Regions from separate parts of the Pseudoduganella sp. GW821-FHT12E03 genome, predicted to be linked through region 2. Evidence: riboswitches for the same ligand, from Rfam matches in the RefSeq annotation. Region 2 holds a riboswitch; the other holds the start of a gene.
The links. A riboswitch is a leader RNA that binds a small molecule or an ion and turns the genes downstream of it on or off. The one in region 2 is predicted to bind cobalamin.
Positions count from the first base shown of each region.

Region 1: it holds a riboswitch for cobalamin, as region 2 does, so the genes downstream of both, AC1RRC_RS32655 (TonB-dependent receptor plug domain-containing protein) here and AC1RRC_RS25830 (cobaltochelatase subunit CobN) in region 2, are expected to answer to the same signal.

Region 1 is NZ_JBXAQJ010000024.1:1,373-5,869, forward strand. It holds gene AC1RRC_RS32645 (adenosylcobinamide-GDP ribazoletransferase) at 1-663, shown strand, start outside; gene AC1RRC_RS32650 (histidine phosphatase family protein) at 785-1,333, shown strand; cobalamin riboswitch at 1,338-1,608, shown strand; gene AC1RRC_RS32655 (TonB-dependent receptor plug domain-containing protein) at 1,693-3,564, shown strand; gene AC1RRC_RS32660 (FecCD family ABC transporter permease) at 3,650-4,497, shown strand, end outside.
Region 2 is NZ_JBXAQJ010000011.1:141,262-145,758, reverse strand. It holds gene AC1RRC_RS25830 (cobaltochelatase subunit CobN) at 1-3,194, opposite strand, end outside; cobalamin riboswitch at 3,449-3,665, opposite strand; gene AC1RRC_RS25825 (adenylate/guanylate cyclase domain-containing protein) at 3,802-4,497, shown strand, end outside.

The DNA of each region.
Region 1 (4,497 bases), on a different contig from region 2:
GGCGTGGTGGTGGCGGCGATTGCAGCCGCCGTGTATGCGGCGGCCGCGCTGGTCTTGCCCGCGCTGGCGGCAGTCCTGCTATCGACAGCGGCGGGCATCTATGCGACCGGCGCCTTCCATGAAGATGGTTTTGCCGATATGTGCGACGGCTTGGGCGGCGGCATGACGCGCGAGCGCGCACTGGAAATCATGAAGGATTCGCGCATCGGCGCGTATGGCGCAATTGGCACCATCGTCATGCTGGGCGTGAAATGCACGGCGCTGGCGATGCTGCCGCCCGCCACTGCGCTTGCCGCCCTGTTCTTCGCACACCCCTTGTCGCGCCTGGCCGCCACGGCGCTGATCTGGCGCATGGACTATGCACGCGACGAAGGCAAATCCAAACCGCTGGCGCAAAAGATGAGCAATGGTGAATTCGCGGTTGCCGCCCTCACCGTCGCACTGGCGGCGGGCATCTTGCTGCAAGGTGGCTGGCTGCGCTGGCAGGCCGCCATTACTGCCGCACTCGCCACCAGCGCCAGCACCTTGTGGCTGGCCGCGAAATTCCGGCGCCGCATCGGCGGCTATACAGGCGACTGCCTGGGCGCCGTGCAGCAAGTGACGGAAGCCGCCATCTACCTGTGCGTGCTGGGCAGCCTGGGACACGGCGCCTGGACGGCATGATACCGATGCCGCACTTCCGTCGCGCCAGCCGCCGGTTGCCGCCACCATGCCGGTCGGCCACGCCCGCACCAAGCCATGGCGCGATGGCAGGCAAAGTGCCCAACCTGGCAGGCATGCCCGCATGCGCCTGATCCTGATCCGTCATCCGCAGCCACAGGTGGCGCCAGGCCTCTGCTATGGCGGAACCGACTTGCCCGCGTTGCCGGGCGAGCCTGAGCGGGTGCTGGCCAACTTGCATGCCAGCGCCACCATTCCCCCCGGCAGCCCGGTCTACTCCAGTCCCCTGCAGCGCTGCACGGCGCTGGCCAGCCTGCTGGGCCGCCCCACCTTTGATCCGCGCCTGCGTGAATTGTATTTCGGCGGCTGGGAAATGCGCCGCTGGGACGATATTCCCCGCGCGGACATCGATGCCTGGGCCGCCGACATGGCGCACTACCGCCCCGGCGGCGGCGAAAGCGCGGCAGAAGCGGCGCGGCGCGTCCTGGCCTTCCGCGCCGACCTGCTGCAACAGCCGCACCAGGACGCCGTGATCGTCTGCCACGCCGGCACCATGCGCTTGCTGATGGCGTATGAATCCGGGATTGGCGCGGCGGAAACCGCACTGCGGGCCGCCCGCGCGGCGCACCGCATCGGCTATGGCGGAACTGTCATCCTGGAAGCATGCCGCTGAAATCCGTATAATGTCGGGTTTTGGTGCCCGCGCGCATGTCCATGCGTGCAGTTAAACGGGAAACACGAAGCGCCTACTTACCGATATGTGGATGGCCGGCCTGAAGGCCCTGCCCCCATGTCATTAAAGGAAACGTCAACGTGTGCTGCCCCCGCAACGGTAAGCAAGTGCCGCGTCACGCGGCAAATCGCCTCTGACAACCACTGTGCTTTGCATGGGAAGGTAAGGCGGTTGAACTTGCCAGCCCGGATACCGGCCAAAACAGGTGGAGGCGCCCAGTGACTGACAGTCCATGCGCTTCCGTTCAATCCCGCCGACGGGGAAGTCGGCAGGTTGCAACTTATTTTCAGAAAACTGCCATGACCTTTACTGCCCCACGTCACGTGGCCTTCACGTCGCTCGCGCTGGCCATCGCTGCATTGACCGCACCGGCACAGGCCCAAACCACGGCGATCGACTCCGTCATCATTACCGCCACCCGCGCCCCGCAGTTGCAGCGTGACGTGCTGTCCGACGTTACCGTCATCACCGCCGAAGACATCGCCCGCTCCGGCGCCGGCTCCATCATCGACGTGCTGCAGCGCCAGCGCGGCATTGAAATTTCCCGTAACGGCGGCCCAGGCACCAACTCGGCGGTCTTTATCCGCGGCGCCAACAGCAACCAGAACGTGGTGCTGGTCGACGGCGTGCGTATCGGCTCGTCCACCTCCGGCGCGGCCAACTGGTCCGCCCTGCCGCTGCAGGCAATCGACCACATTGAAATTGTCTACGGCCCGATGAGTACCCTGTACGGCGCCGACGCGATCGGCGGCGTGGTGCAGATCTTCACCAAGAAAGGCAAAGGCGCGCCCACCGTGACGGCCGCCGCCGGCTTCGGCAGCAAAAAAACCCGCGAAGTGGACGTCAGCGTGTACGGCGCCACCGGCGGTGAGCACAGCTTCAGCTACGCGATCAGCGCCGGCAAGGAAGAATCCGACGGTTTCTCCGCCACCAAGCCGGGCAACTTCTCGTTCAACGGCGACAAGGACGGCTATGTGCGCGAAAACGCCACCGGCCAGTTTGGCTTCCAGCTGGCCAAGGGCCACGACGTCGGTCTGGTCTTCCTGAACAGCCGCACCAACGGCCAGATCGACAGCGGCACGCCGGTCATCGTCTACGACGCGCGCAGTATCCAGAAACAAAAGAACGTCGGCGTCTACAGCAAGAACCAGTTCCTGCCGCTGTGGCACAGCACCCTGCAATACACGCAATCGGAAGACAACTCCGTTTCCGATCCCGGCACCGCGTCCGGCTACAGCTCGATCGTCAGCAAGCAGCATGACCTGACATGGCAAAACGATATCCGTATCGGCGACGATACGCTGCAACTGCTGTACAGCCACCGCAAGGAAGACGTGGTCTCCGGCACCACGCCGGCACTGGGCAAAGAGCGCACCACCAACTCCGTCGCCGCGGCGTACAACATGAAACTCGGCGCGCACCTGGCCAGCGTCAGCGTGCGGAACGACGACAGCTCGCAGTACGGTTCGAAATCGACCGGCGCGATCGGCTATGGCTACCGTTTCAGCAACGCGCTGCGCGCCAGCGCCACCTTCGGCACCAGCTTCCGCGCGCCGTCGTTCAATGAACTGTACTACCCGAGCTACGGCCACCCGGGCAACAAGCCTGAAAAAGGCCGTAACTTCGAAGCCGGCTTGCAATACCACGAAGGCGCAACGGAACTGAGCGCCACCGTGTACCGCAACAAGCTGACCGACATGCTGGTCAGCACCTCGCCGTGCCCGAAAGACGTCAAGGCTTATCCGTTTGGCTGCGCCTACAACGTCAACAAGGTCACGCTGGAAGGCATCACCCTGGCGGCCGGCCATCGCCTGGGCGCCTTCAACCTGACCGCCAGCGCGGACTTCCAGGACCCGAAAGACGAAACCACCGGCAAATCGCTGGCACGCCGCGCCAAGGAACACGGCAAGGCCGCGATCGATTACACGGCGGGCCCGCTGGTGGCCGGCGTGGAATGGCAAGTGTCCGGCAAGCGCTTTGACGACGCGGCTAACCGCAACCGCCTGGGCGGCTATGGCGTGTTGAACCTGTTTGCAACGTACCAGCTCACCCGCGACTGGTCGATGCTGGCGCGCGTGAGCAACGCCACCGACAAGAACTACCAGGTGGCGCGCTACTACGGCGTGCCGGGCACCACGTACTTTGCCGGCATCCGCTACGGCATCAAATAACACGTGTAAGCTGCCGGACGGTGCGCCACCGTCCGGCAGGCGCATTCAGGTGCAATCCTCAGGTGCAATCAATAAAAGGCGGCACATGCATCCAACCTCTACCAGCCTGCGCTCACGGGCAGTGGCCGTCACCGGCGCACTGGCGCTGTTCGTTGTCGCCACCCTGCTGTTTGCCGGCATGACCGGCTCCATCCAACTTCCCCTGCCCGACATCGCGGGCGCATTGCACGAACTGTTTGCCCCCGTCGACGGCGCCGCGCCCAGCCTGGCCGCCACCTTGCTGGAATTGCGCGGCACCCGTGCACTGACGGCCTTTGTCACCGGAGCGGCCTTGTCGCTGTCGGGCGTCATGATGCAGGCGCTGTTGCGCAATCCACTGGCCGACCCGTATGTACTGGGCATTTCGGCCGGTTCCGCCGTGGGCGCCCTGTTTGCCATGATGCTGATGTGCGCCACCTGGATGGTCGACACCGCCGCATTCGCCGGCGCCGTCACCATCGCCATGCTGCTGTATTTCCTCGCGCGGCGCGATATGCGCAGCGGTGCGGCGGCCGAGGGCGGTACCGCTCTGCTGTTGCTGACGGGCGTGATCCTGTCCGCCGCGTGCACCGCGCTGATCACGCTAATGCTGTCGATTGCGCCGGAAAGCCGGCTGCGCAACATGGTGTTCTGGCTGATCGGCGACTTGTCCGGCGCCCCGTTCCGCCTGATGCCGTGGATCGTGCTGGCGGTCTGCGTTATTTTTGCGCTGCGCAGCGCCCGCGCCATCAATGTGATGGCGCTGCATGCGGAAAGCGCCGTCACGCTGGGCATCAATGTCGGCCTGCTGCGCAAAGGGCTGTTCTTTGCCTCGGCACTGTTGACGGCCAGCGCAGTGACCAATGGCGGCAGCGTGGGCTTCGTCGGCCTGATCGTGCCGCACGCTTGCCGTTT
Region 2 (4,497 bases):
GCGCCCGGCGCATCGCCAAACACGCGCAGCGCGGCGGCGCGGCCGGCATCGGCCAGCGGCATGCCGGAGAGCGCCAGCGCCTTGGTGCGCACCAGCCATTCATGCGCCACGCGGTTGCCGGCCGCGGCTTCGCCCCCCCACGGCACCGCCGCCACGCTGCCCAATGGCGCCAGCGCGGCCAACATGGCTTCCTTCAGCGCCGGCTCGCGTTCCACGATGGCGCCGGCGGACGCGGCCAGCGCCAGCCGCCCGGCTCGGTCGATCAGGCGGTTCAGGTTCGGATACAGGTCGCGGAACAGGCCGGAGGTCGTCACCAGCGCATCGCGCCGTGGCGCGCCCGGCACCAGGCGCACGTCGGTGACGATGCCGCGCGCGTTCCATACCGGCTCCGCGCCCATCAGCGCCAGGGTGAACGCCACCATCACGCCTTCGTCGCGCACCGCGTCGGACGCCCACAGCAGCACACCCTCGCTGCCCTGCGGGTTCTTGTCGCGCGCCATGGCCTTGGCCGCCATGGCCGCGCCCAACTGGTAACCGAGTTTGGTCGGCAAGATGTCGCCATCGACCGCGTGGAAGTTGCGGCCGGTGGGCAGCGATTCCGGCGAGCGCAGCGGGTCGTTGCCCTTGCCCGGCTCGATGAAGCGGCCATCGAGGCCGGCCAGCAGCGCCTGCATTTCCAGGCGCGGCGAATCGGCCAGCTTGTGCGCCACGTCCGGACCGCCGACGCCGCCCTTTTGCATGGAATCGAGCATCAGGTCGAGCGACTTTTGTTCCCACGGGCGGCCAAAGATATGCAAGCCATACGGCATAAACTTTTCCTGCAGCTTGGTGAGATAGTGGCCCACTTCGTGCGCCAGCAAATCGTCGTCGGCCGCATCGAAGCCGATGCCGCGCACTTCCAGCACGTCGGCCATCGACGCTTCCAGTTCCGCCTTCAAGTTCAGCGCCGTGACTTTGTCGCGTATCAGTTGCGCCGCCTGCGCTTTCAGCGATTCGGAACTGGCCGCCTCAAAACTTTCCACCACCTGGCGCAGCGCCAGCAATTCGTCATACAGCGGCGTGCTGGCCAGCGGCGGCGTCAAATGGTCGACCATGACGGCCAGGCCACGGCGCTTGGCTTGCGTGCCCTCGCCCACGCCATCGACGATGTACGGATACACGCCCGGCAAATCCGCACCCACCAGGCTCGGATAATCGTCGGCACTGAGGCCTACCGCTTTACCGGGCAGGAATTCATAGGTGGAGTGGCGGCCCACGTGGACCAGCGCGTCGGCTTTAAAGCGGTCGCGCAGCCAGTGATAAAACGCCAGGTACTGGTGCGGCGGCGTGATGCTGGTATTGGCGTGCAACAGTTCCTCGTCCACTTCCCAGCCGCGCGGCGGTTGCGGGCCGATGAACACATTGCCGAACACCAGGCCCGGCACCAGCAGCTTGCCGCTGTCGACCATGATCTTGCCGGGCGCCGCGCCCCACCCCTTCAACCCTTCGATGCCATAACCGGACACGCGGCGGTTCAGCGCCGCCAGCGCGGCACAGCGGCGCGCGGGTTTCGCGTCCAGGCAGCGGTGATAACCGTCGGCCAGCGCCGCCAGGTCGCGGATCGCGGCCGCCCGTTGCGGATGGTCGGCGCCTTCGACCAGGTGCTGCAATTCCTTGATGACGACTTCGGCCAGCTTGCGGCCCAGCAGCCATTCACCGGCAGCTTCCGCTTCCAGCACATCGGCATGCAACCGGCCCAGCAAGCCGCGCGTCATTTCACCCTGCACGCGCGGCGGCAAGGCGCCGAACCAGCGCTGGTAGTCTTGCGCGCTGACGCTATTAACAGTGGCGCTCAATTCCCGCAGCGCGGCGCGGTCTTCCGGCAAGTTCACGCCGTGCGCCATGATCTGGTCCAGCAACGCTTCCGGCGATGCGGGCAAGTCGCCGACCGAGTAGCCGGCGTTTTTCATGGCATGCAGCATGTCGAACAGCGATGCCGGCACGTTCAGGTTGTCGGCGCCGATGTTTTGCCGGCCCGGCGGGTGGTTGTAATAAATCAGCGCGACCTTCTTGTCGCGGTTGGCCTTGTGGCGCAGCGCCACCCAGCGGTCGACCCGCGCCGCCAGCCGCTGCGCTTCGGCCTCCAGCATGACCGGCGGACGGTTTTCTATTCCGGTTTGCGGATCGCGCCGGGCCTGGCCCAGCGCCGCCACCACGATCGGCTGGCCTATGCCTTGCAGCTCCGGCAGCGCCACGCGGTATTGCACCGAATCCGGCGGCAAGCCGTCCGGCGACAGCCGCCATTGCGCGGCCGTGCGGTCCGACAGGCGGATGGCTTTGAATAACGGCACATCGAGTTTCTTGAACGCGTCCGACACGGCTTCTCGGCCTTCGGCCGCGCCCACCACGAAGTCCTGCAACACCACCACGGCGGCCGGCTGCGCCGGCGCGATCAGGTCCGGCAAGCGTTCCAGCGCTTCGCGCGACGCCCCACCCCAGCGCGGCAACACTTGCACGCACTGGCGGCCCTGCTGTTCGATGCGCTGGCACAGTTGCGCCGGCACCATGCCATCCATGTTGGACAAATCCAGCACCACGACAGTCGGCCGCGCCTGCAGTCCCAGCTGCGCGCCCTTGCCCCATGCCGCGCCATCGGCCAGTTCCCGGTTTCCGGCACGCACACGCAAGGTCGGTTCCGGCAGCGGCGCGATCAAGGCGACGGCGGGATTGAGCAGGTGGGAAAACAGCGCGGCGGTGTTGCCGACGCCGCCCGCCTGCCACAACTGGCGCGCGGCCAGCCAGTGGCGCGCGGCCGGATGCGCCTGCGCCGCCTGCAGCGCGCTGGCGGGCGGCTGTTCCGTGGACAGCTGGCGCAGGGTTTCCGGCGCAAAGCCTTGCAGGCTGCCGTTGGCGTCGCGGCTTAAATTACGGCTCATCAGGCTCAGCGTGGCCTCGCCATTCATCGCCAGCACGACGGCTTTCGCCTTCGCATGGCGCGGCAGCGCATCTTTCAGGCGGCGGGCGGGATCGCCAAACAGCGCCACGGCCAGCACGGTATCGGCCTGGCCCAGCCACTGCGCCACTTGCCGTTCATCGGCCGCCATGAATTGCGCGGGGGTGCGCAGCAGGATACGATCTTGCGGATGGCTGGCGAGGTGGCGGTGCGCCGCTTCGACGGCGATGGGCGCGGAGCGTTCCGTGACGAGGGCGAACAAGGTGGCGGCCTTGGCGGATGAGAGCGCGGACGCGGGCGCAAGGACGAACGCGCACAGAAGCGCGGCGAACAACCTGACTAAAGTTTTCGTTTTCACGGGCGGTACCAGTAACCGCGTGCCAGGCACGCATAATGTAACGGGCGGCCGTGTTCTTGCCGGAACGCGCAAAGACGCCGCGTGACCAAAGCACGCGGCAACGAAGAACAGGAAAAGATACGAACCGCCCACCGGCAAAACCAACACCCCGGGTTTTGCACAATGCATCGTGATGGCCGGTCTTCTGGCTTGCCGTCATCCTCCTCCGATCCTGCCTTCCCGTGCAAAGCACAGTGGCGTACGATCGAAGTCGTCAGGCATACAGCAGCGGGGGCTGCGCCGGACTGGCGCGGAATGAAAACTCCGCACGTCACCGGCTTCCCGTTTCACCCTCCGGCAGACAAGCGGGAGGGCACCATACACGTTATGGGCGGCATTGTACCTTTAATCATAGTAGCGGGCTAGCCCGCCGGAAAACCGCCTGGGACGCGTTATTTGCCTGCCGTGTGGTTTACATCCGCGTGTGGCTGTGCGATTCTGCGCCTCAATTTGTTGACCCAAAGGCCTTGCCATGCATCCGATCCGAACGCTGTTGAACGTATTGTGGACAGTACTCTGCCTGCTCTGCGTCGGTTCGGCGGCGGCCGCACCGACGGATTTGTCACAGCAGTCCTGGGTGTTGGAAGACCCTGACGGCGGATTGCAAATCGATGCGGTACGTTCACCATTATTTGCCCATCGTTTCACACGGCAGCACCCCAATCCTGGCTTTTCCACCGCCGCACATTGGATACGCATCGACATTGCCAGCGCTGATAACACCGTCTATTGGCTCGATACCGGCAACCGTACCGTACAGGAGGCGGATGTCTACGTCATTGCGCCGAACGGGCAAATCCGGCACATGGAGGCAGGCAGCCGTTTTCCATTCTCCCACCGTCCGCTGTTGACTGACAATTTCGTATTCCCGATTGCCGTCCAGGCAGGGCAACCAGTACAGGTCTATCTGCGCGTACGCTCCACGGGCTACCAGCACATCGCCATGCATTTATCGTTATGGCGCCCTGCCGATTTCGAGGCGCAGCAACGGTCCGAATCGATGCAATGGAGCGCCTATCTGGGCATGGCCGCCGCGCTGGCCATTGTGAACCTGATGTTGTGGGCCTACCTGCGGGATATAAATCATTTGAACTATGTCCTGTCACTGTTTGCGGTGGCGCTTGCCGTCTGTTGTAACGTCGGTGGATACGGGTCGGCATTCCGGGAA